Linked DNA regions of Micromonospora rhizosphaerae. The protein of the gene in region 1 interacts with the protein of each later gene in a pairwise test. Links are inferred from orthologs where the notes say so. Each region holds a gene or a part of one and is shown on either strand. Other genes may lie near its edges. The genes, in order: rlmN and ftsZ.

Evidence for each region.
Region 2: the proteins of rlmN (region 1) and ftsZ interact in binary tests that used the Escherichia coli proteins (3 or more experiments, as listed by UniProt). The link is inferred for Micromonospora rhizosphaerae from one-to-one orthologs.

The regions. Positions count from the first base shown.
Region 1 is NZ_FMHV01000002.1:2,348,271-2,364,977, reverse strand. What follows is about bases 6,411-9,379. They hold rlmN (dual-specificity RNA methyltransferase RlmN), read right to left. Parts: upstream 8,485-9,379; coding sequence 7,336-8,484; downstream 6,411-7,335. Other genes in these bases: GA0070624_RS11465 (phosphatidate cytidylyltransferase), read right to left, coding at 8,589-9,379; GA0070624_RS11475 (DivIVA domain-containing protein), read right to left, coding at 6,411-7,304. In the rest of the region: GA0070624_RS11505 (YhjD/YihY/BrkB family envelope integrity protein), read left to right, coding at 1-739; GA0070624_RS11500 (phytoene desaturase family protein), read left to right, coding at 779-2,380; GA0070624_RS11495 (TMEM175 family protein), read right to left, coding at 2,464-3,090; GA0070624_RS11490 (Rieske 2Fe-2S domain-containing protein), read right to left, coding at 3,292-4,881; GA0070624_RS11485 (tetratricopeptide repeat protein), read right to left, coding at 5,009-5,872; GA0070624_RS11480 (DUF2631 domain-containing protein), read left to right, coding at 5,962-6,183; more of GA0070624_RS11475, read right to left, coding at 6,273-6,410; more of GA0070624_RS11465, read right to left, coding at 9,380-9,992; frr (ribosome recycling factor), read right to left, coding at 10,256-10,813; pyrH (UMP kinase), read right to left, coding at 10,891-11,658; tsf (translation elongation factor Ts), read right to left, coding at 11,822-12,676; rpsB (30S ribosomal protein S2), read right to left, coding at 12,808-13,635; GA0070624_RS11440 (hypothetical protein), read right to left, coding at 13,952-14,713; GA0070624_RS11435 (YraN family protein), read left to right, coding at 14,942-15,301; GA0070624_RS11430 (YifB family Mg chelatase-like AAA ATPase), read left to right, coding at 15,317-16,707.
Region 2 is NZ_FMHV01000002.1:6,180,252-6,186,932, forward strand. Bases 3,629-6,514 are described here. They hold ftsZ (cell division protein FtsZ), read right to left. Parts: upstream 5,687-6,514; coding sequence 4,571-5,686; downstream 3,629-4,570. Other genes in these bases: GA0070624_RS29140 (YggS family pyridoxal phosphate-dependent enzyme), read right to left, coding at 3,815-4,561; GA0070624_RS29150 (cell division protein FtsQ/DivIB), read right to left, coding at 5,949-6,514. Also shown: GA0070624_RS29110 (potassium/proton antiporter), read right to left, coding at 1-761; GA0070624_RS29115 (DUF167 domain-containing protein), read right to left, coding at 784-1,083; GA0070624_RS29120 (hypothetical protein), read right to left, coding at 1,096-1,695; GA0070624_RS29125 (DivIVA domain-containing protein), read right to left, coding at 1,764-2,558; GA0070624_RS29130 (YggT family protein), read right to left, coding at 2,602-2,907; GA0070624_RS29135 (cell division protein SepF), read right to left, coding at 2,938-3,624; more of GA0070624_RS29150, read right to left, coding at 6,515-6,681. UniProt on the Escherichia coli protein: Essential cell division protein that forms a contractile ring structure (Z ring) at the future cell division site. The regulation of the ring assembly controls the timing and the location of cell division.

The DNA.
Region 1 (16,707 bases):
CGCGATCACTCTCTACGGGGCGATCGCCGTGGTGCCGGTGGCGCTGCTGGCCATCTGGCTGACCGGGCTGATCGCCGGGGACGACCGGGTCCACCGGCTCACGTCGTACGCGATCACCACGCTGCCCACCGACATCGGCGCGCACCGGGCGGTGGCCGCGCTGGTCGAGGCCGGTCTGGGGTTGACCCCGCTGGCGGCGCTGGCCTCGCTGCTGCCGGCGTCGCTGTACGGCGCGCCGGGCCTTCGTCTCGGTAGCCACCCCGCCCGGCCAGGCCGAGGCCCTGGTCGGCTGGCGGGGTCGGTGCTGCTGCTCCCGCTGCTCGCCCCCGCCCCGGCCCTGCTGCTGTCGATCCTGATGGCGCTGCCGCTCACCACCCACCTGGTCCGCCGGGGCGGCTGGGTCGGCGCGCTCGGAGTGGTGCTGTCGTTCCTCGGGACGTGGCTGGCCCTCACCCCGGTGGTGATGTGGATCTTCCGGGTGGTCGTGCCCGCCTCGCCGGACTGGCTGTCGACGCTCGGGGTGGGCTCGTTCACCGCGGCGAACCTCTCCGGCTTCCTGCACGGGTTCGTGCTGTTCTGCTCCCTCCCGCTCGACCTGGGTGTGCCGTTCGGCGGCTTCGACGAGATCGGCGGCGGGGTGGCGGTGCTGCTTTGGCTCTATCTGTTCCACGTGATCGCGCTGGCCGGGTACTCGGCAACGTTGGTGTTGAGCCGCTGGCGGGCCGTCCGGGCCCGATGACCTCCCGCCGGAGCCGTCGCGGCACTAGGCTGCCCGGGCATGAGCGAAGCGAATGAGCTGCCGTCCCGCGCCGACGTCGTGATCATCGGGTCCGGGCACAACGGCCTGGTCTCGGCGATCCTGCTGGCCCGCGCCGGCCTGGAGGTGCTGGTGCTGGAGGCTGCGGAGGTGATCGGCGGCGCCACCCGCACCGAGACCCCGTTCCCGAAGGTCCCCGGGCTGCGCCACTCCACCGGGTCGTACCTGCTCGGGCTGATGCAGCCGGAGCTGCTCGCCACGCTGGACGTGCAGATCCCGGTGCTGCGCCGCGACCCGCACTACTTCCTGCCTACGCCGGGCGGGCCCGGCACGCCGTACCTGCTCTTCGGCAGCGACACGGCGACCAGCCGGGAACAGCTCGCAAAGTTCTTCTCCCCCGCCGACGTGGCCGCCGACGACGCCCTCCAGGCTGAGCTGGCCGCGCTGCGCGAGGACCTCGCACCGGCCTGGCTGGCCGAGCCGCTGCCGGTGGAGGAGACCGCCGAGCGGTACATCCGCCCGGCGCTGCGCCAGGTTTTCGTCGACATGGTCCGCGGCTCGGTCGCCGACTACCTGGCCCGCTTCGACTTCCGTTCCGAGCTGCTGGTCAGCATGTACGCGGTCACCGACGGCATCTCCGGGCTGAACGCCGGCCCGGACGACCCGGGAACCGGGCACAACTTCCTGGCGCACAACATGTGCCGGCTGCCCGGCTCCGGCGGGACCTGGATGATCGCCGAGGGCGGGATGGGGACCGTCTCGCAGACCTTTGCCGAGGCCGCCCGGAAGGCCGGCGCGACCATCCTCACCGGCACGCCGGTCACGGCGATCACCCTGGACGGTGACGCGGCGAGCGGCGTGGTCCTCGGCGACGGCCGGGAGGTCGCCACTCCGGTGGTGCTCGGCGCGTGCGACCCGTACCGGCTGATGGACCTGCTGCCCGACGGCGCGCTCCCGGCCCCGCTCCGCGAGCGGATGGCGGCGGTCCGCCGCCCCGGCACCACGCTCAAGCTCAACCTGGCGCTGACCGGGCTGCCCCACTTCTCCTGCCTGCCCAAGCAAGCGCCGAGCCCGTTCGGCTCCACGATTCACCTGCTCCCCGGCTCGGCGTCGCTGGTGGGCGCGGGCGGCGAGTCGCCGATGACCGCGCTGCGCGCGATGTGGGCCGACGTGCAGGCCGGGCGGCTGCCCGAGGAGCCGACCATCGAGTGGTACCTGCACACCACCGTCGACCCGTCGCTGTCCGACCCGGCAGGGCACCACTCGTCGGCGCTCTTCGTCCAGTCGGTTCCCTACGAGCTGGCCGGTACGACCTGGGACGAGGCGCTCCCCGGCTACGTCGAGAAGCTGATCGCCATCTGCGAGCGGTACGCACCCGGCACCGGCGACCTGATCGCCGACGCCGTGCCGCTGCCCCCGCCCGGCATCGAGGCGCACTTCGGCATCACCGGTGGCCACATCCACCACGTGGACAACACCGTCTCGTTCACCGACCGGATGCCGTACGCCACCGGCATCGACGGCGTGTACGCGGGCAGCGCCGGCTGCCACCCGGCCGGCAGCGTCATCGGCGCCGCGGGCCACAATGCCGCCCACCGCGTCCTCGCCGACCTCGGCCGCTGACCCCACCCCCGCTCCCCGCGGTCGTGCCCGCTCGGCCCGTCCTCCGCGCAATACGCCGGGCCGGGTCGGGCACGACCGCGGGGTCAGGCGGGGGTGGTGTAGGAGGGCAGGTCGCCGGGGCCGCGGATCAGGTAGAGGCCGACCAGGAGGAGGTAGGCGAACAGGCTGAGGACCGGGTCGATGAAGACGACGGCGAAGGCGATCAGGTAGAGCAGCGGGCCGACGCGGAGCCGGCGGGCCACCGCCTTCGCCAGCCCCGGGTCCAGGTCGGGGTTGAGCAGGTGCCGCCGGCGGGCCCACCACCAGCTCAGGTTGAAAAAAAGCGCTTGGCCGAGCACGGTGCCGACGTAGAGCGCGCCGGTCAGCCGCTGCTCGGTCGCGCTGCCGCGCACATTGTCCGAGAGCAGGTCGGCGGTGAACGGGATCGCGGCGACGAAGAGCAGCAGGAGCAGGTTGAACACCAGCAGCGTCTGGTCGACCCGGACCACATACCGCCAGACGTTGTGGTGGGTGAGCCAGACCTGGCCGGCGATCGCGAAGGTGATCACATACGCCAGGTAGGACGGCCAGGCCTGGGAGAGGGCATCGGGAAGCTCCCTTCCGCCCACCCGGGCCGGGCCGTACTGGAGCAGTTCGACGGCCATCACCGTCAGTACAACCGCGAAGATCCCGTCGCTGAACGTCTCCACCCGGGAAGGGTCCCGGGCCATCTCCCGGTCCCGCCGGTACTTGTACGCCCTCTCCTGGTCGTCTGCCCCCGTCACGCCCCGCCCCGCTCTCGCTGGTGTCCGGTCGGTGCCGGCCTGCGGCGTTCGCCACCCTCCACTGCATCGTGGCGCACAGCGGGGGCCACGCGGGCGCGGATGCTGGGTGCGGCCGGAGCGCTACATCCGCGCGCCCCGGCCGGGTCGTCAGCTGGCCGCCTCGCCGGCCGGGGCCGGGGTCTCGGCGTCGGCGCGGTGGGCGCGGATCTTGTGGCCGACGCTGGTCAGGCAGCGGCCGCTGGACAGGTCGAACCGCCAGCCGTGCAGCTGGCAGGTGAGCTGCTCGCCCTCGATGACGCCGAACCGGCTCAGATCCGCCTTGAGGTGCGGGCAGCGCCGCTGCACCACCCAGTCCCCGAGGGTGATGTCCTCCGCGTCGACGGCCCGCTCGTGCTCGTCGTACCAGCCCTCGGAGTACTGCAGCCGCTCCTCGGAGAGGCACTTGAAGAAGGAGTAGACGAACTCGTTGTACTGGCCGATCCGGGCCGCGGAGAAGCGGCAGGAGAGGAAGAGCGAGTTGACCCAGTCCACCTCGCCGAGGTGCAGCAGGTGCTCGATCATCGCCCGCTCGGTGCGGAACCGGTAGCGCACCTTCTCGTCGGCGTACGGCCGCACCTGCTTGCCCGGGAAGTCCACCACGATAGATTCAATCGTCTCGCCGCCCGAGCTGTCGGTGCCGACCAGGTCGAAGCGGACCGGGCCGCCGACCCCCTTGGCGATGTAGATCGACTCGTCCAGCAGCGGCTCGATCCGCCGCTTCATCTCCTTGAGCACATCGATCTCGGGGTGCCGCCAGGACGCCTTCTCCGCCTCGATGATCGGGCGCTTGCGCTCCCGCATCTCCTCCAGGTGGGCGACCTTGTTGGCGAAGAACTCCTCCACCGGCACCGGGTGCGTGGTGGTCGCCCCCTCGGTGGTGATCTCCGTGACGCTGCCCGGCAGCAGCACGATCCCGTTGGTGCCGCCGACCTTGGCGTACTCGGAGATGAAGACCGACTGGTCTGGGAAGATGTTGCCCTCGTCGCCATGGATGTCGTTGAACTGCCACAGCCCATCGTCGAGGAAGCAGGGCGGCCCGGCGATCGGGAAGACGTGGTCGGCCTTCAGGTCGTCGATGTAGCGCCAGGTCCGGTCGAACTGCCGGTCCCGCTTCTGCTTGCCGAACGCGGTCTTCGCCGCCTGCGGCAGCTCGTAGACCATCGGGTACCAGATCGCGCCGGAGAACTGCAGCATGTGCGCGTGCACGTGGCCCAGCTCGGCGAAGACGCTCAGGTCGGTCGGGCGGGCGTCGTTCTGGTTGAGCAGCCGTACGCCGTCGTACTCCACCCACAGCGACGAGTCACCGATCGGGCCGTCGGTCGGGCTGGTCAGCGCCTGGATCATGATCTTCAGGCCGCCGCGCAGCTCCACCACCTGCTCGTTCGGCGCCCTGAGGAACCTGGTGAAGCCCAGCTCCCGCAGCTCGTCCTCCATCTCCGAGGTGGGGAACTCGGGGAGCAGGACGGTCGCGTCCTTCGACACGAAGTCACGCAGGTGCTTCGCGTCGAAGTGGTCGCGGTGCAGGTGGGAGACGTACAGGTAGTCAACCTGCCCGAGGGACTCCCAGTCGAGCTGGGAGTTGTCGGGGAAGGGGAACCACGAGGCGAAGTAGGCGGGATTGACCCACGGGTCGCACAGGATGCTGCCCGCGGCCGTGTCGATCCGCATGCTGGCGTGTCCCGTACCGGTCACTCGCACCGCAGTCCCCCTCAAGAAGGCAATCAAGGCGTACGTGAAGACGCTACCGGAGGCAGTGTGGTCGCCGACCCGCGACGGCGGTAGTGCCCTTCCGCCCCGCCGGAGACGGGTCCAACGGCCCCGGCGCTCAGGCCCCGGCCGGCCCCGTCCAGCGCCGCCGCGCCGGCGCGGCGGAGCGCCAGCGCTCCATCAGGCCTGGGATCTCGTCGACCGGGGCGGCGAGGTTCACCCCCTGCTCGCCGCCGACCTCGTGCTGAGCGTTCTGGGACACCCGGCCCTCGCTGCAGCAGGAGCAGATCATCCGGACCCCGCTCGACGGCTCGGCCGCGTAGCCGTGCGCGTCGAAGAGTGCGGCCAGGGCCCGCACGTCCTCGGCGTCGCCGACCACCGTCAGCGACGAGGTGGGCAGCTCGGACGCCCGGAACAACAGCAGTTCGTCGAAGACGGAGTACGTCCGGCCAGCGACCTCCCGCTCCCCGTTCGGGGCCCCGTCGTGCACCACGATCTCGCCGAACCGGCGCCCCGACTCCGGCGTCGGCACGTTCAGCACCCGCGCGCGGGCCGGACAGAGCCGCAGCGCCCAGACCACCTCGCCGCCGCTGCCCGGGTTCAGCCGGACCGGGGTGACCCCGTAGTCGCCCATGATCTCGCCGTCGCCGTCGGGGACCGTCAGGCCGTAGCCCCGCCAGGCGTTCCGGGCCGTGGCCCAGTCCTCCATGATCGTGGCCGCGATGCCGAGGTTCCAGAACGCCGGGTCCTGGGTGCCGGGCTCAGCCCGCGCCGCCGCCTCCCGGCCCAGCTCGTCCGCCTTCGCCCAGTTACGCAGGAACTTGTGGGCCAGCGCCGCGTCGTACCACCAGACCCCGGCCCGAGAATGGTCCGGATACCGCCGCGCCAACCGCTCCAGCAACTCACCGGCCACCGGCCAGTCCTCCGCGTCCCACGCCTGGTACGCCCTCTTGAGCAGTTCGCGGTCGTCCGCGCGGGTCATGCGTCCCCCATCAGGTCGGACCCTGCGCCGTGCCCGGCACGGGGCGTGCCAGACTAACCGGAGATCCGATCGCGAGGGAAGGACCGACAGTGGCAGGAAGCGAGCCGGTAACCGCGCCAGATCAGCACAAGCCCGGACACCGCAGGTCCGGACGGATCGGCGCGGTGCTCACCGCGCTGGCGCTGTTGGCGATGCTCTGCGGCAACCACCAGGGCAAGGTCGAGGACATCTGGCTGGTCGGGATCGCCGTGCTGCTGCTGGCCATCGTCATCGGCGACGTGGTGCTGCGCCGCAACGGCCTGCGGTCCTGACCTGCGGCAGACCGGCCCCGGTCGAGCGCCGACAGGAACGCACGAGGGCCCGCCCCCGGTCGGGGGCGGGCCCTCGTCGTCCTACCAGCTCAGCGGCCGAAGAGGATGTCCTGCACGTCCTTGAGCGCGGCGTCGACCTCGGCCTCGAAATAGCCGCCCTGCACCAGGCCGAAGCGCAGGGTGTCCAGGTCCTTCGGGTGGACCGGCATCGGGTTGCGGCCCTGCATGCCGCCGAGCAGGCTCTCGAAGAACCGGTCGACCTGGTCCGGGTCGTACCCGCTGCCGAAGCGACGCACCTGGAAGCTGCGACGGATCTGGTCCACCCGGTAGAGGTCGCTGCCGGGCGGCCCGGCCATCGGGGGGCCGACCATCGGCGGACCGCCCACGGGCGGGCCGGCCATCGGCGGGCCGGCCATCGCGGGGCCACCGCCCATGCCCTGCTGCGGCAGGTGCGGCGGACCGGCCGGGCCACCGCCGCGCAGGTCCCGATCGGGCATCCGCATCTCGGCGGTCATGTCCGGCCGGCCGTGCCGGCCGGCCTCGAACCCGTCGAAGCGCTGCTCGTCCGGGCCGTACCCGCCCGGGCCCGGCGGCAGGCCGCGCGACGGCGGGCCGCCGTGGCCCATCGGGGCGCCCGGTCCCATCGGGCCGGGGCCGCCCGGGCCGCGTGGGGCGTCGTAGCCGCCGCGAGGACCGTCGTACCCGCCGGCGAAGGCGCCGGTCGGCTCGTCGTACCTGCCGTAGGGCGGGCCGGCCTGCGCCGGCATGGCCCGGGGCGGCATCGGCGGCTGCGGCACCGGCGAGAGACCGCGGTCGTCCCGCATCGGGGGGCCGAGCCGATCGGCCATCCGAGGGTCGCCGCCCCGACCGCCGGGGCCGCGCTCCTCCAGCTCGGCGAGCTGCCGCTCGACGCGGTCCAGGTGCAGGTCGACCTGCCACTCGTCATAGCCGTTGAAGCGGACCCGGAAGACGACGTCGTGGACCTCCTGGGAGGCCACGGGGGCGCCGATCGGCTGGCCGGCAAGTGTCGCCTCGACCCGGTCCAGGAAGGCGTCCACCTCGTCGACCTTGTATCCCCGGCGGAGCGCCTTGCGCCGGAAACGCTGACCCTGACTCGCCACTATGTCTCCTGGTCTCGTTCGCTACGCCCGGTCACGCCGTTGCTTCGCGCGGCGGGTCGGTGTCCCTGTCCTCGGCGGCAGCGAGCTGCCCACACGCGCCGTCGATCTCGCGTCCCCGGGTGTCCCGCACCGTGGTCGACACCCCGGCGTCGCGCAACCGCCGGACGAACTCCCGCTCGACCGGCTTCGGGCTCGCGTCCCAGCGGCTGCCCGGAGTCGGGTTGAGCGGGATGAGATTCACGTGGGCAAGCTTGCCGGCCAGCAGCCGCCCGAGCAGATCGGCTCTCCACGGCTGGTCGTTCACGTCCTTGATCATCGCGTACTCGATCGACACGCGACGCCCCGTCCGAGCCGCGTAGTCCCATGCCGCGTCCAGCACCTCGGACACCTTCCAGCGCTGGTTGACCGGGACGAGTTCGTCGCGCAAGTCATCATCGGGGGCGTGCAGCGACAACGCAAGAGTCACTGAGAGGTCTTCGCTGGCCAGTCGGCGGATGGCCGGAACCAGGCCCACCGTGGAAACGGTGATGTGCCGCTGGGACAGGCCGAGCCCCTCCGGGGCCGGGGCGACCAGCCGGCGGATCGCCGCGATGACCCGCGTGTAGTTGGCCAGCGGCTCGCCCATGCCCATGAAGACCACGTGGGACAGGCGCGGCGGCGAACCGGCCACCGCGCCGGAGGCGGCCACGCCGGCGAGGTAGACCGCTTGGTCGACGATCTCGGCGGTGGAGAGGTTGCGGGTCAGCCCGGCCTGGCCGGTGGCGCAGAACGGGCAGGCCATGCCGCAGCCGGCCTGGCTGGAGATGCAGACGGTGACCCGGTCCGGGTAGCCCATCAGCACGCTCTCCACCAGCGAGCCGTCGTGCAGCCGCCAGAGCGCCTTGCGGGTGGCGCCGTCGTCGCAGGCCAGCTCGCGCACCGGGGTGAGCAGGGTGGGCAGCAGCGATTCGGCCAGCCGCTCCCGGGTGGCGGCCGGCAGGTCGGTCATCTGCGCGGGATCACGGACCAACCGGCCGAAGTAGTGGTTGGAGACCTGCTTGGCGCGGAACGCCGGCTCCCCCAGCTCGGCGACGAGCGCCTGCCGCCCCGGCAGGTCCAGGTCGGCAAGGTGCCGGGGAGGCATCGCGGGCCGGCGGCCGCGGGCGTCGGGGTCTACGGAGATCAAGGGCAGGCTCGTCATAGCGCGTCCAGTCTGACACGCCAGGAGCGGAGCGCAGCCGTCCGTAGGTGCCGAATCGGCCCCGACCGCGCGGAGGACTCGGGCCCACGGACGTGATTCATGCCTCAGTTCACCACCGGCACGAAGACCGCCAGCAGCAGGTACGCGGTCGGCACGGCGAAGAGGATCGAGTCGAGCCGGTCCATCAGGCCACCGTGCCCGGGGAGCAGGTTGCTCATGTCCTTCACCCCGAGGTCCCGCTTGATCATCGATTCGGCGAGGTCGCCGACGACCGCCGCGCAGGAGATCGCCACCCCGAAGATGGCACCCCACCACAGTGGCACGTGGAAGAGCAGCCAGATCAGCACGGCACTGCCGGCGGCCGCCGCCGTGACCGAACCGGCGAAGCCCTCCCAGGACTTCTTCGGGCTGATCGAGGGTGCCATCGGGTGCTTGCCGAACGCGACGCCGGCCGCGTACCCGCCGGTGTCGGAGAGGACCACGGCGACCAGGGTCACCAGCACCCGCAGGTGCCCGTCCCCGGGGACGGCGGCCAGCATCGCCGCGAAGCCGCCGAGGAACGGCACGTAGACCGCGATCAGGGTGGCCGCGGTCAGGTCGCGTTGATAGTTGCCCGGGCCGTCGCCCAGCCGCCAGATCATCGTGCCGAGCACGGTGACGAGCAGACCGAGGCTCAGCGCGTCCGGGCCGGCGAACCAGGCCAGCCCCACGGTGAGCACGCCGCCGGCGATCAGCGGCACCAGCGGCGGGTGCGCGCCGCCGCGGCGGACCGCCCGGGACATCTCCCAGGTGCCGACCGCCACGGCCGCGGCGATCACGCCGAGGAACGCCGGCCGGTAGAAGAAGAGCGGCACCAGGATCGCCGCGCCGAGGGCCAGTCCGACCGCGATGGCGGCCGGCAGGTTACGCCCGGCGCGGCCGGTCGGGGCCTGCTGGGTGGCCGGCCGGTCGGCGCTGGCCCGGCGTCGGCCGCGCTGGCGCCGGCCCGGCGGCCGCTCCGGCTCCGGGTCCGGCTCCGCCCGCACCGGCGCGATCTGGGCGGTCGGGTACTCGTCGTCCCGCGCGTCCGGGTGGGCCCGGCCCGGCTCGCCCCAGAAGCGGTCCTGACCCGGGTGGCCCGGGGTCTCGTCCCGGCCGGGATACCACCGGTCGTCGCGGCCGCCGTTCCGGTATCCCCGGTCGTTGTGGTCCCGGCCCGGAGGCCCGTCGCCGGGACCAGGTCGCTCGTCGTACGGGCCGGGTCGTCGGCCGTGCGGCGCGGCGTACCGGTCGTCGTCCGGCCGGGGCCGGGCATACGGGTCGCCGGTCGGGCGGACGCGCGGGTCGGCGTACGGGTTGGCCGTGGGCCGGGGGCGGCCATGCGGATCGGCGTACAACTCGGGGTTGTCGCCCGGTCGCCGCCACGGCCCCGGTCCGGGCTCAGGCTCCGGCCAGGGCGGCGCGGACGGGCGGTCCGGCCGGTCCCAGCCGTGCGGCTCGGTGCCGCCGTAGGGGTCGAGGTGGGACATCACGCACCGAGCGGAGCCGGTACGAGTTCCACCACATGACGCAAGACCAAGACATTCCCCTACAGGCGCGACTGTTCCGGTTGACCGGCCCGACGGCCGGCCGATCCCCGCCGTTCATTCGGTGGTGGTCGGGAATCGTGCCGAGCCTACTGCACCCGGGAACCCGGCACGGCGGACGATGGCCCCGGACGACGAAGGCACCGGCGTTCCACCACCTCGGAAGGCGGCGGCACACCGGTGCCACGGCAGGTCGTCGTGCGGGCTCAGACCTCGAGCAGCTCGTTCTCCTTGTGCTTGACCAGCTCGTCGACGGTCGCGACGAAGCGGTGGGTCAGGTCGTCGAGGTCCTTCTCGGCGCGGCGGCCCTCGTCCTCGCCCACCTCGCCGTCCTTGACCAGCCGGTCCAGCTCCTCCTTGCCCTTGCGGCGGATGTTGCGGATCGCCACCTTGGCCTCCTCACCCTTGTGCCGGGCGACCTTGATCATCTCGCGGCGGCGCTCCTCGGTCATCTGCGGGAGCAGGATGCGCAGCTGGTTGCCCTCGTTGTTCGGGTTGACGCCGAGGTCGGAGTCGCGGATCGCCTTCTCCATGGCGTTGATCTGCGAGTTGTCGTACGGCTTGATGATCACCATGCGCGGCTCGGGGATCGCGATGGACGCCATCTGGGGCAGCGGCGTGGGGCTGCCGTAGTAGTCGATGACGACCTTGGAGAACATGGCGGCATTGGCGCGACCGGTGCGGATGGCGCCGAACTCCTCCTTGGCGTGCTCGATGGCACGCTCCATCTTCTCCTCGGCCTCGAGGAGGGTGTCGTCGATCACCGGTCTCCTCGCCTCCTTCTGTTGCTCGTCGTGGGCTCTGTGTCGTTTCGGAGGACCGCTGCCGTCGGCAGGGCCGGTCAGGCGGTGATCAGAGTGCCGATCTTCTCACCGCCGACGGCCCGGACGATGGTGTCGTCGCCCTGCGCGCCGAAGACCAGCATCGGCAGGCCGTTCTCCATGCAGAGGCTGAACGCCGCGGCGTCGGCCACCCGCAGGTTTCGGCGCAGCGCCTCGGAGAAGGTGATCGAGTCCAGCTTGCGGGCCGTGGGGTCGACCCGGGGGTCGGCGGTGTACACCGCGTCCACGCCGTTCTTGCTCATCAGCACCACGTCCGCGCGGATCTCCAGCGCCCGCTGGGCGGCGACCGTGTCGGTGGAGAAGTACGGCATGCCGGCGCCGGCGCCGAAGATCACCACGCGGCCCTTCTCCAGGTGCCGGATCGCCCGCAGCGGGATGTACGGCTCGGCGACCTGGGCCATGGTGATCGCCGTCTGCACCCGGGTCTCGATGCCCTCCTTCTCCAGGAAATCCTGGAGGGCGAGGCAGTTCATCACCGTGCCGAGCATGCCCATGTAGTCGGCCCGGGCCCGGTCCATGCCGCGCTTCTGCAGCTCGGCGCCGCGGAAGAAGTTGCCGCCACCGACCACCACGGAGACCTGCACGCCGCGCCGGACCACGGTGGCGATCTGCCGGGCGATGGCCTGTACGACGTCCGGGTCGACGCCGATCGCGCCGCCGCCGAAGACCTCGCCGGAGAGCTTCAGCACCACCCGGCGAGCCCGGCCGGGCGGTGGGGCGGTCGGATCATCCGCCGCCAGGCTCCGGTCACTCACAACCTGCGTCATCCGACCCGCCCTTCCAGTCGCGCACCTCGCGTGCGCCGCGTACCGCATACCTGCCGCTGCCGACCCTATGCGACGAGGAGGCCGCGGTGCCTGTCATGTACACCGGCGGCCTCCTCGTCGACGTTCCATGCCCACGAACGCGTCATGCGCCCGATCTGGCGGCTCAGGCCTGGCCGACCTCGAACCGCAGGAAGCCGGTCACCTCGATGCCGGCCTCGGCCAGCACCTGCTTCACCGTCTTCTTGTTGTCGGCGACCGACGCCTGCTCGACCAGGACGAAGTCCTTGAAGAAGGCGTTCACCCGGCCCTCGACGATCTTCGGCAGCGCCGCCTCGGGCTTGTTCTCCTCGCGGGCGGTCTGCTCGGCGATGCGCCGCTCGGACTCGACGACCTCAGCCGGGACCTCGTCGCGGTTGAGGTACTTCGGCCGCATCGCGGCGATCTGCATGGCGACACCGCGGGCGTCCGAGTCGAAGGCCTCCTCGTCCGCCGTCGACCGGCCGGCGCTCGCCGGGGCGGCGGTGTACTCGACCAGCACGCCGACGGCCGGCGGCAGGTCCTGGCTCTTGCGGTGCAGGTAGACGGCGGTGTTGCCGTCCAGCCGGGCGAACCGGTTGAGCACGAGCTTCTCGCCGATCTTGGCGGACTGCTCCTGGATCAGGTCGGCGACCGGCTTGCCGTCGATGCTGCTGGCCAGCAGCTCCTCGGCGGTCCGCAGGCCGCTGCGCTCGCCGTGCTCGACCAGCTGCTGCGCCAGTGCGATGAAGGCGTCGTTCTTGGCGACGAAGTCGGTCTCGCAGTTGAGCTCGAGCAGCGACTTGCCGGAGTGCGCGATCAGGCCGTTGGCGGCGGTGCGGCCGGCCCGCTTGCCGACGTCCTTGGCGCCCTTGACGCGCAGGATCTCGATGGCCTTGTCGAAGTCGCCCTCGGCCTCGGTCAGCGCCTTCTTGGAGTCCATCATGCCGGCGCCAGTGAGGTCGCGGAGCTTCTTGACGTCCGCGGCGGTGAAGTTGGACATGACTCTCTCTTCGGTGTTGAGACTGCGGTGGGATGGTCTGGCTGCCGGGTTACCCGGATCCGGGCGGATTGTGCCCGGCGGATCCGCCGCGCCCCGCCGCCCGTGAAAACGGACGGCGGGACGCGGTGCGATCACTCCGCGGTGGCGGTCGCCGGCTGCTCCTCGGCCTTCTTCGGCTCCTCCAGCAGCTCGCGCTCCCACTCGGCCAGCGGCTCGTCGGCGCCGACCTGACCCGGCTCCGGCTTCTCCTCGGCGCCCCGGCGACGGCCGGAGCGGGCGATCAGACCGTCGGCGACGGCGGCGGCCACGACCTTGGTCAGCAGCTCGGCCGAGCGGATGGCGTCGTCGTTGCCCGGGATCGGGAAGTCGACCTCGTCCGGGTCGCAGTTGGTGTCGAGCACGGCGATCACCGGGATGCCCAGCTTGCGGGCCTCGTCGACGGCGATGTGCTCCTTCTTGGTGTCGACCACCCAGACCGCGGCCGGGAGCTTCTGCATGTCCCGCAGGCCACCGAGGGTGCGGGTCAGCTTGTCCTTCTCGCGGGAGAGCTGCAGGGTCTCCTTCTTGGTGTAACCGGCGGCGGTGCCGCTCAGGTCACCCAGGGCCTCCAGCTCCTTCATCCGCTGCAGCCGCTTGTACACCGTCTGGAAGTTGGTCAGCATGCCGCCGAGCCAGCGGTGGTTGACGTACGGCTGGCCGACCCGGGTCGCCTGCTCGGAGATGGCCTCCTGGGCCTGCTTCTTGGTGCCGACGAAGAGGATGGTGCCGCCCTCGGCCACGGTGTTGCGCACGAAGTCGTACGCCTTCTCGATGTAGTCGAGGGTCTGGCGCAGGTCGATGATGTAGATACCGTTGCGCTCGGTGAAGATGAAGCGCTTCATCTTCGGGTTCCAGCGCCGGGTCTGGTGCCCGAAGTGGACACCGCTCTCGAGCAGCTGGCGCATGGTCACGACGGCCATGGTGGGGTACTCCTTGCGATCCCTGGTTGTCCCGCCCGGCCGGCGGCCGGGCGTCCTGGCGCCCGGTCGCCGGCCGTGGCGGGCCCGACATGATCGGGACCAGGGAGGCCGTCGCCCCACGGGAAACCGTGGAAAGGGCGCGCGAGGTCGACCGCGCGAGGCGGTCGCCAGTTGACCAGTGTACGCCCCTGCTCTCCCCGCCAGCCCCCGGGTGGAAGGAAGGGCCACCTCCTGCCGCATTTCGCCCTAAAAGGGGCACCGCTGGACGACGGTGGGCGGTTGGTCGGCGCGGAACGGCCGGTGGGCCGGACGGCACTCAGCCGGCGGCGAGCGCGGCGGCCACGAAGAGCACCAGGCCGACGGTCAGGTACGCCGTCGGCGGGCGGAGCCAGCCGCGGGCGCCCTCGGCGAGGGCGAGCCCGCCGGTGCGCAGCCCGTACAGGCCGGCGGCGAAGATCGGCAGCCCGGCCACCAGGAAGGTGCCCACCACGACGTTGGGCGCCGAGACCGGGTCACCCACCAGCCCGTTGAGCAGGACCCGCACGGCGGGAAGCTCGAAGACCAGCACCAGCAGCGCCAGGAGCGCGGCCAGCGCCGGCCGCCGGGTCCGGTAGACGCCGTCGCCGGCCGCCGGGGCGTCCGGGCGCAGCGGGACCGCCGGCATCGGTCCGGTGGGCATCTCGAGCGGGTGCGGCATGGGGCCACCCGCCACCTCCGGCCCCGCCGTCGGGCCGGCCGGTCGGTCCCCGACGATGATCGGCGTCGGACCGGTGTGGGCCGGCTCGGCCGGGCGGGATGGCTCGACGATCGGGTAGCCACCACGGGGCCCGGGCCCCGCGTCGGGCACCCGGTCCGCGCCGAGCGGGTCGGCGGTTCCGAAGCGTCCCGAGTCGCCGTAACCGGCGGCGGCCGGGTCGGCGTGGCGGCCCACCTCGGAGCCGCCGCGCTGCTCCGGGATCCGGAAGTCGTCGTCGCGGTAGCGCGGGTCTCCCCCGCCGGTCCAGTCCGGCTCGCCGTACCCGCCGTCGCTCCAGCGCGACCCCTGCTGATCTTCGGGGAAGCTCCTACGTCCGTCCACGTCCGGCACCGTATGCGATCCGACTCCACGCGCGCCATCCGCCGGAAGGAGGCGCAACCGGTCGAGGCGGCACGAAGAGGACCATCATCGGTGCCCGATCCACGACGGCCGCCCGTCGGGTAGCACATCGCCAGCATGATCGTCGGCCCGTCCACAGGTCGCCCGGTTGTCCACAGATCCGGGCTCCGGGGCGGCCGGTCCGGCCCGGCGGGGCGCACCGTGGCCGCCATGACGAAGCAGAACCAGGCCGTCGGCGGGTACGGCGAGCGGTGCGCGATCCGGCACCTGATCGAGGCGGGACTGCGCCCGGTCGCCCGGAACTGGCGGTGCCCGGACGGAGAGATCGACATCATCGCCTGGGAGGGCGAGGTGCTCGCCTTCTGCGAGGTGAAGACGCGCCGTACGGGCGACTTCGGCAGCCCGGCCGAGGCGGTCGTACCGGCCAAGGCGCGCCGGCTGCGCGGCCTGGCCGCCCGGTGGCTGGCCGAGACCGGCACCACCGCCGACGAGGTGCGTTTCGACGTCCTCTCGGTCCACCTCTCCGGGGCCGGCGCGGCCCGGGTCGAGCATCTCAAGGGCGCGTTCTGAGATGGACGGCGCGGCATGAGCTACGCCAAGGTGCTCTGCGTGGGCCTGGTCGGGGTGACCGGGCACGTGGTGGAGGTGGAGGCCGACCTGGCGCCGGGACTGCCGGCCGTCGCCATCTCCGGCCTGCCCGACACCGCACTACACGAGGCCCGGGACCGGGTCCGCGCGGCGATCGTGAACTCCGGGCAGAAGTGGCCGAACCGCCGGATCACCCTCAACCTGCTGCCGGCCACCCTGCCCAAGTTCGGCTCCGCGTTCGACCTGGCCATCGCCACCGCGTTGCTCGGCGGCGCCGGGGAACTGCCGCTGCTGCCCCTGGAGCGGGTGGTGGTCCTCGGTGAGCTGGGGCTGGACGGCAGCGTTCGACCGGTCCGCGGTGTCCTGCCGATGGTGGCCGCCGCCGCCCGGGCCGGTCTGGAGCGGGTCATCGTGCCGGTCACCAACGCGGCCGAGGCGGCGGTGATCCCCGGCGTCCACGTCCGCGCGGTCGACACCCTGCACCGGCTGGTCAGCTACGTACGTGACGGCACACCGCTGCTGGAACCACCGGCCACCGGCCCGGCGCCGCGGGCGAGCGGGCCGGATCTGGCCGACGTGGCTGGCCAGGGGCTCGGCCGACGGGCGTTGGAGGTGACCGCGGCGGGCGGCCACCACCTCGCCCTGCTCGGGCCACCCGGCGCCGGCAAGACCATGCTGGCCGAGCGCCTTCCGTCGATCCTGCCGGAACTGGACGACGACGCCGCGCTGGAGGTCACCGCGCTGCACTCGATCGCCGGGCTCCTGCCCGGGGACGGGCGACTGCTGCGCCGTCCGCCGTTTCAGGCCCCACACCACACCGCCACCGTGCCGGCCCTGGTCGGTGGCGGTTCGGGGCTGGCCCGACCGGGCGCGGTGTCGCTCGCCCATCGTGGGGTGCTCTTTCTCGACGAGGCGCCCGAGTTCAGCAAGAGCGCGCTGGAGGCGCTGCGCCAGCCGCTGGAGCACGGCCGGATCCGGCTCGTCCGCACCCGGGGCGGCACGGAGTACCCGGCGGGGGTGCAGCTCGTGCTGGCGGCCAACCCCTGCCCGTGCGCGAAACCGGCCGGCGACACCCAGTGCGAGTGCAGCCCGTTGACCCGGCGGCGCTACCTGGGCCGGCTCTCCGGGCCTCTGCTGGACCGGATCGATGTGCAGGTGACCCTGCTGCCGGTGCGCGCGGCCGAGCTGATGGAGACGGGCGGGGCGAACGAGTCGTCGGCCACGGTCGAGGCCCGGGTGGCCAAGGCCCGCGCGGCGGCGGCCGGGCGGTGGGCCGCCATCGGCCGCCGGCTCAACGCCGAGATTCCCGGCCCGATTCTGCGCCGGGTGCCCTGGCGGTTGCCGGGCCGTGACACCGCCGAGCTTCGCGCGCGGCTGGACAGCGGGTC
Region 2 (6,681 bases), 3.8 Mb from region 1 along the record:
CCGAGCAGCACGCCGGCGACGTAGACGGCGAGGAAGCCGGACGCGTGCAGCACCGACCCGGCGGCGTACGCGAGCACGGTGAAGCCGACCACCGCGATCGGGTAGAGCCCAGCCGAGGGCAGCGCGGCCCGGCGCAGCGCCCATCGGCCGGTGATCCCGGCCGCCACCCCGACCACCGCGCCGAGGCCCAACTCGTACGCGACCAGCAGGACCTCGTACCACCAGGCGTGGGTGGCCGGGGCGTTCCGGGAGAGGAGCACCACCAGGATCACCACCGGGGCGTCGTTCATGCCCGACTCGGCCTCGAGCGTGGCCACCAGCCGGGGCGGCAGGCGCAACCGGCGCAGGGTGGCGAAGACCGCGGCGGCGTCGGTGGAGGAGAGCACCGCGCCGTAGAGCAGCGCCAGCCGCCAGTCCAGGCCGAGCAGCAGGTGCACCGCGAGGCCGACGACCAGGATGCTGACCACCACGCCGACCGTGGAGAGCGCGGCGGCCAGGCCGAGCACCGGCCGCAGGGTGCTCCACCGGGCGCTCAGGCCGCCCTCGGCGATGATCACGATCAGCGCGCAGAACCCGAGCATCCGGGTCAGCTCGACGTTGTCGAACCGGATGCCCAGCCCCGCCTCGCCGATCGCCACCCCGAGCGCGAGGTAGACGAGGAGACTGGGCACCCCGAGCCGGGTGGAGATGCGGACCGCGCCGACCGCAACCAGCAGGACGGCCGCGCCGAGCAGCAGCGCCAGATCCAGCCCGGGGGTCATCCGCGGCCGGCCTGGACGGGCCTCACTCGGCCGATCCGTCGCGCAGCCGGCGCAGCACGTCGGGCAGCTCCGGCGCGGAACGGTCGACCAGGAAGAGCTTGTCCCGGCTCGCCGCGCCGGTCCGCAGCGAGACCGCCGCCGGTCGTACGCCCAGCGCGTCGGCCAGGGCCCGGCGGGCCGCCTCGGTGGCCCGGCCGTCGACCGCCGGGGCGGTCACGGCGATCACCAGGGCGGGCCCGTGCGGGCCGTCGAAGCGGCCGCCGACCCGGGCCCGGGAGGCGCCCGGCTTCACCCGCACCGCGACCGTGAGCGTGTCGTCCATGGGCACCCGCGCTCAGCTCGGATCGGCGTGGGCGAGCAGGGTGGTGTCCGGCGTGCACCGGGCGCACGGGGTGAAGCCGAGCTCGATCGCCTCGGCCACCGGGAGCCGGGACGAGAGCCGGTCCAGCAGGTGCGGACAGGCGGCAAGGTGGTATCGCGGCCGGCCCTGCACCACGTGCACCGGGGTGCGCAGCTCGGCGACGAGGGCCGCGTCCTCGGGCCGCACCCGCTGGACGGCCGGCTCGTCGGCCGGCGCCTCGTCGGTGCCGGGCCCCGGTGCCGGCCTCGGCCGCAGATCGGACCCCGACGGCGGCTCGGGCGGTTGCCGCCACCCGGTGCCGACCGTGGGAGGAACGTGCTGGACGGGGATCTCCGGCTCCACGACCGGGGCGCCGTACGGGCTGCGGGACGTGGCCGGCCCGCCCCGACGCCGCGCCGTCCGGTCGGTCGTCGCCCGGGTGGCGGCCGCCTGGCGGGCACCCACGACGAGGGCGACGGCGGCCAGCAGGCTGGCCCCGATGGAAGTGATCAGCAGCGGACCGGACCCACCGGCCAACCCGGCCGCCAGGAGCACGACGGCGACGAGGATGAGCAGGATGCTGGCGACTGCCACAGCTCACCCCCGCCGCATCGTTTCGGTGTGCGGCCGACGGCCGTCCGGGGACGGGCGCCGACGGCGGATCAGCGACCCGACTCGAGCGAGCCCGAGCGGCCGCCGCCGTACGAGCCGGCGGTGGCGAGGCCGTTGCTGCCGCCACCGGAGCGGTTGCCCTCGGCGCGGTTGACCTCGGCCTCCAGGCCCTGGCCCCGGCCGTCCAGGTCGCGCAGCTGGCTCTCCAGGTACGCCTTGAGCCGGGTGCGGTACTCCCGCTCGAACTGCTTCAGCTCCTCGATGTGCTTCTGCAGCGCGGTGCGCTTGGCGTCCAGGCCACCCATGGCCTCCTGGTGCCGCTGGCGGGCGTCCCGCTCCAGGGCGTCGGCCTTGGCGCGGGCCTCACGGGTGACCTCCTCAGCCTTGGAACGGGCCTCGGAGAGCAACTGGTCGGCCTCGCGACGGGCGTCCGAGACGTGGTCGTCGGCGGTGCGCTGGGCCATCATCAGCACCCGCAGCGCCTGCTGCTCGCCGTCACCGGAGACGGTCGGGCCGCCCTGGGCGCGGACCTGCTCCAGCTCGGCCTGCATCGCCCGGGCCGCCTGATCGGCGGCCGCCTTGTCGCGCTGCACCCGGTCCAGCTGGGCCTTGACGTCGTTGAGCTCCGCCGCGAGACGGGCGTCGCCGCCGGGGCCGGCGGGAGCGCCACCACGGCCGCCGCGCTCCACCTGAGCGCGCAGCTCGTTGTTCTCCTCGATCAGACGGGCGAGCTCGCGCTCAACCTCGTCCAGGAAGGCGTCGACCTCCTCCTCGTCATACCCCCGCTTGCCGATCGGCGGCTTTTTGAAGGCGACGTTGTGGACGTCGGCCGGGGTCAGCGGCATCGAAACTCCTCGGGTCAGTTGCGGCCGCGTAGCGTGCCGGTCATCAGGAAACCGCGATGATCGACGGCGTTAACACAAACCTCATCAGCACGAACAGGATAACCAGGAGCACAAGCGAGGCCAGGTCGATGCTCACGTTACCAATTCGCAGTGGTGGGATCACACGCCTCAACGCCTTGAGGGGCGGATCAGTGACGCTCCACACGGATTCGAGTCCTGCCGATGCTCCGCGCCCCGGTTGCCAGCGGCGCCCATAGGCCAGAACGGCACTAAGCACAAATCGGGCCAAGAGAACAAGCAGGAACAGATAAACGATCAGGTAGAGCACTTGCAACAGGATCGACAACACGGCAGGCGACGTCCCTCGGTCGAGCGTGGGCTAGCTCAGGCTGAAAAAGCCGCCCTCAGCGATCTTGGCCTTGTCCTCCGCGGTGACCTGGACATTGGCCGGTGAGAGCAGGAACACCCGGTTGGTCACGCGCTCGATCGTACCGCGCAGCCCGAACGCCAGCCCGGCCGCGAAGTCAACCAGTCGACGGGCGTCCGCCTCCTCCATCTCGGTGAGGTTGATGATCACGGGCACGCCGTCCCGGAAGTGCTCGCCGATGGTGCGCGCCTCCCGATAGGTGGTCGGGTGCAGCGTGGTGATCTGGTAGCGCTGTTCATCTTCGGTCACCACCGCGCGCTCCCGGGGCTGGACCTGCGGCGCGAGGGCGAGGTTGTCCCGGGTGTGGTAGGTCAGCGCGCCGGAGGTCTCCCCGGCGCCCGACCGGGTGATCGACCGTACGCTGGACCGCTCCACCCGCTCGACATCGGCCCGGTCGGTCTCCACCGCCCGGCTCGCGGCGCGCTCGGTCAGCCGGCCGCGGTCGCCGACCCGGGGCCGCGGCGCCGGCGGCTCCTCGGACTCGTCGTCCTCCTCGTCGGCGAACTCCTCGGCGTACCGGCTCGACCGGTAGCGCGAGTCGCGGTAGCCGCCCTTGTCGTAGCCACCGTCCTCGTAGGCCCGCTCGTCGTCCTCTTCGACCAGACCGAGCCAGACCCCCGCCTTGCGCAGAGCACCCATCCCGCGCCCCTCCGTCCGCCGTGCGGCACGCACCCCCGTGCCGTGTCGCCTGTCGCGAGTGGACAACCTGCCCACCGGACCGGATCGGCAATCCCCTGACGGGCGATTCCTTCTCGCCCGCCATGACCCCCGGACAACGGGATGCCGTTCCTGAACAACACCGATGTAATTTGCTTCGTTCGCGGTCAGGCTACCGCAGCGTGGGACGCATTCCGAGCAACGCGCTGCCGACGCGGACGTGTGTCGCGCCGTATCCGATCGCAATTTCCAGGTCCCCGCTCATCCCGGCGGACAGCGCGGTGGCCGCGGGGTACAGCCCCCGGAACCACCCCGTCACCTCGGCCAGCCGGGCGAACGCCCGCTCCGGCTCCCAGCCCAGCGGCGCCACCGCCATCAGGCCGCCCAGCCGCAGCGCCCCCGCGCCGGCCACCGCCTCCGCCACCGGGCCGAGGCCGCGGTCCGGGTCGGCCGAGTCCGGCACCGCCCCGCCCCGCGCCGGGTCACCGTCGATGCTGACCTGGACCAGCACGTCCAGCGGCCGGTCCCGGCCGGCCGCCGCGGCCGCGTCCAGCGCCCCGGCCAGCCGGACGCTGTCGACCGACTGGACGACGTCGGCGTACCGGACCACCGAGCGGCACTTGTTGCGCTGCAGCTGGCCGATGAAGTGCCAGCGCGGCGCCACCCCGGCCGCGGCCACCTCGGCGGCCTTGGCGGCCGCCTCCTGGTCGCGATTCTCCCCCACGTCGGTGACCCCCAGCCCGGCCAATGCCACCACGTCCCCGGCCGGGTAGGTCTTGGTCACCGCGATCATGGTGACCTCGGTACGGTCCCGGCCGGCGGCGGAGCACGCGTCCGCGATCCGGGCCCGGACCCGGGCCAGTCCGGCCGCGAGCTCGGCACGACGATCCGGTCGTACCGTGGCTGTTCTGTCGGTCATCGGCGCGGCTCAGGACCCGTTCTTGAGGAAGTCGGGCACGTCCACGTCGTCGAAGAGCACCCGGCGCGGCGACTGCTGCGGGGCCGGCATGCTGGCCGGCGGCGAAACCGGCGAGTTCGGCTGCGCCGGCTGGTTCTGGTTGGTCTTGCGGCCCGGCTCGGCCGCCTTGTACGCGGGCATGCCCCCGTCGAAGCCCGCCGCGATCACGGTCACCCGAACCTCGTCGCCGAGCGCGTCGTCGATGACCGCGCCGAAGATGATGTTGGCTTCCGGGTGCGCCGCGTCGGTGACCATCTGAGCGGCGTCGTTGATCTCGAACAGGCCTAGGTCGGAGCCGCCGGCGATGGAGAGCAGCACGCCCCGGGCGCCGTCCATGCTCTGCTCCAGCAGGGGGCTGGAGATGGCCGCCTCGGCCGCCTCGACCGCGCGGTTCTCGCCCCGGGCGCTGCCGATTCCCATCAGCGCGCTGCCGGCACCGTTCATCACGCTCTTGACGTCGGCGAAGTCCAGGTTGATCAGACCCGGGGTGGTGATCAGGTCGGTGATGCCCTGGACACCGGAGAGGAGCACCTGGTCGGCGGTCCGGAAGGCGTCCATCATGCTGATGTTGCGGTCGCCGAGCGCGAGCAGCCGGTCGTTCGGGATGACGATCAGCGTGTCGCACTGGTTGCGCAGCTCGTCGATGCCGGACTCGGCCTGCACCTGGCGACGCTTGCCCTCGAAGGAGAACGGCCGGGTCACCACGCCGATGGTGAGGGCGCCGAGCTTGCGGGCGATGTTCGCCACCACGGGGGCGCCGCCGGTGCCGGTGCCGCCGCCCTCGCCACAGGTCACGAAGACCATGTCGGCGCCCTTGAGCACCTCCTCGATCTCGTCGCGGTGGTCCTCGGCGGCGCTCTTGCCGACCTCCGGGTTGGCGCCGGCGCCGAGGCCCCGGGTCAGCTCCCGGCCGACGTCGAGCTTGACGTCGGCGTCGCTCATCAGCAGCGCCTGCGCGTCGGTGTTGATCGCGATGAACTCGACGCCCTTGAGCCCAACCTCGATCATCCGGTTGACGGCGTTGACGCCGCCGCCCCCGATGCCGACGACCTTGATGACCGCCAGGTAGTTGTGCGGAGGTGTCATCTCCGGTCCTTTCCATTCGAGATTGGCATGGGCCGACCCCACACGGCTTGGCCAGACCAGCGGTCGACGACGGCAGTCCCCGGTAGCGGCTGAGGCTGAACCCTCACCCTCTACTAGAGGCTTACAGTTATGTCAACCACTGATCCTCTTCCGGGCAACGTAAGCGGCTCCACGCCGAGAGCCAAGGATCTGATCGGCGTGTCGCCGCCGGAGCGGGACGACTCACTTTCCCCGCCCACCTGAGAGCCCGCCGGCCGGCGGATCACTGGAAGGTCACCACGTCCGGCGCGCTGACGTCGATCGTTTTCGCCTGCTGACCCAGCAGGGCGGTGGCCACCCGCGACTTTTCCGCGCCCCGGGTCGCGTCCCCCCAGACCACCATCCGGTCGGCGCGCAGCCGCAGGGTGATCCGGGCCAGCCCGGCCACGTCCACCGAGACCAGCTCGGCGCGCAGCTGCGGGGTGAGCGCGGCGAGCACCGCCAGCCCGGCCCGGGTGCCGGGGTCGCCCGGGCCCGGCCGGTCCACCCGGACCAGCGGCAGCGCGTCCGGGGCGCGGGGCACGGTCCGGAAGACGACGCCGGAGCGGTCGATCAGGGCGAACTGCTCCCCCTGTGGCACCGCCGCGACGGCGGTCCGCTCCACCACCCGGATCACCAGGGTGCCCGGCCAGTCCCGGGACACCGACGCGCGCTCCACCGGCGCCAGCGTGCCGACCCGGCGGGCGGTGGCGGCCAGGTCCACCTGGGCCAGCGGCGTGTCGTCGGGGACCGCCGCCGCGTCCCGCACCTCGACCGGGGTGACCAGCTCCGCGCCGACCACCCGCACCTCGCGGACGCCGAACAGGCCGGTGCCCAGCAGGGTCCAGGCGACCAGCCCGGCCAGCGCGAGCACCCCGGCGGCGACCGCCCACGGCAGGGCGGCCCGCATCCGGCGCCGCCGGGCCCGCGCCATGAACCGCCGGGTCGATGGCGGGACCGCGTCCGTGCCGGCCCGG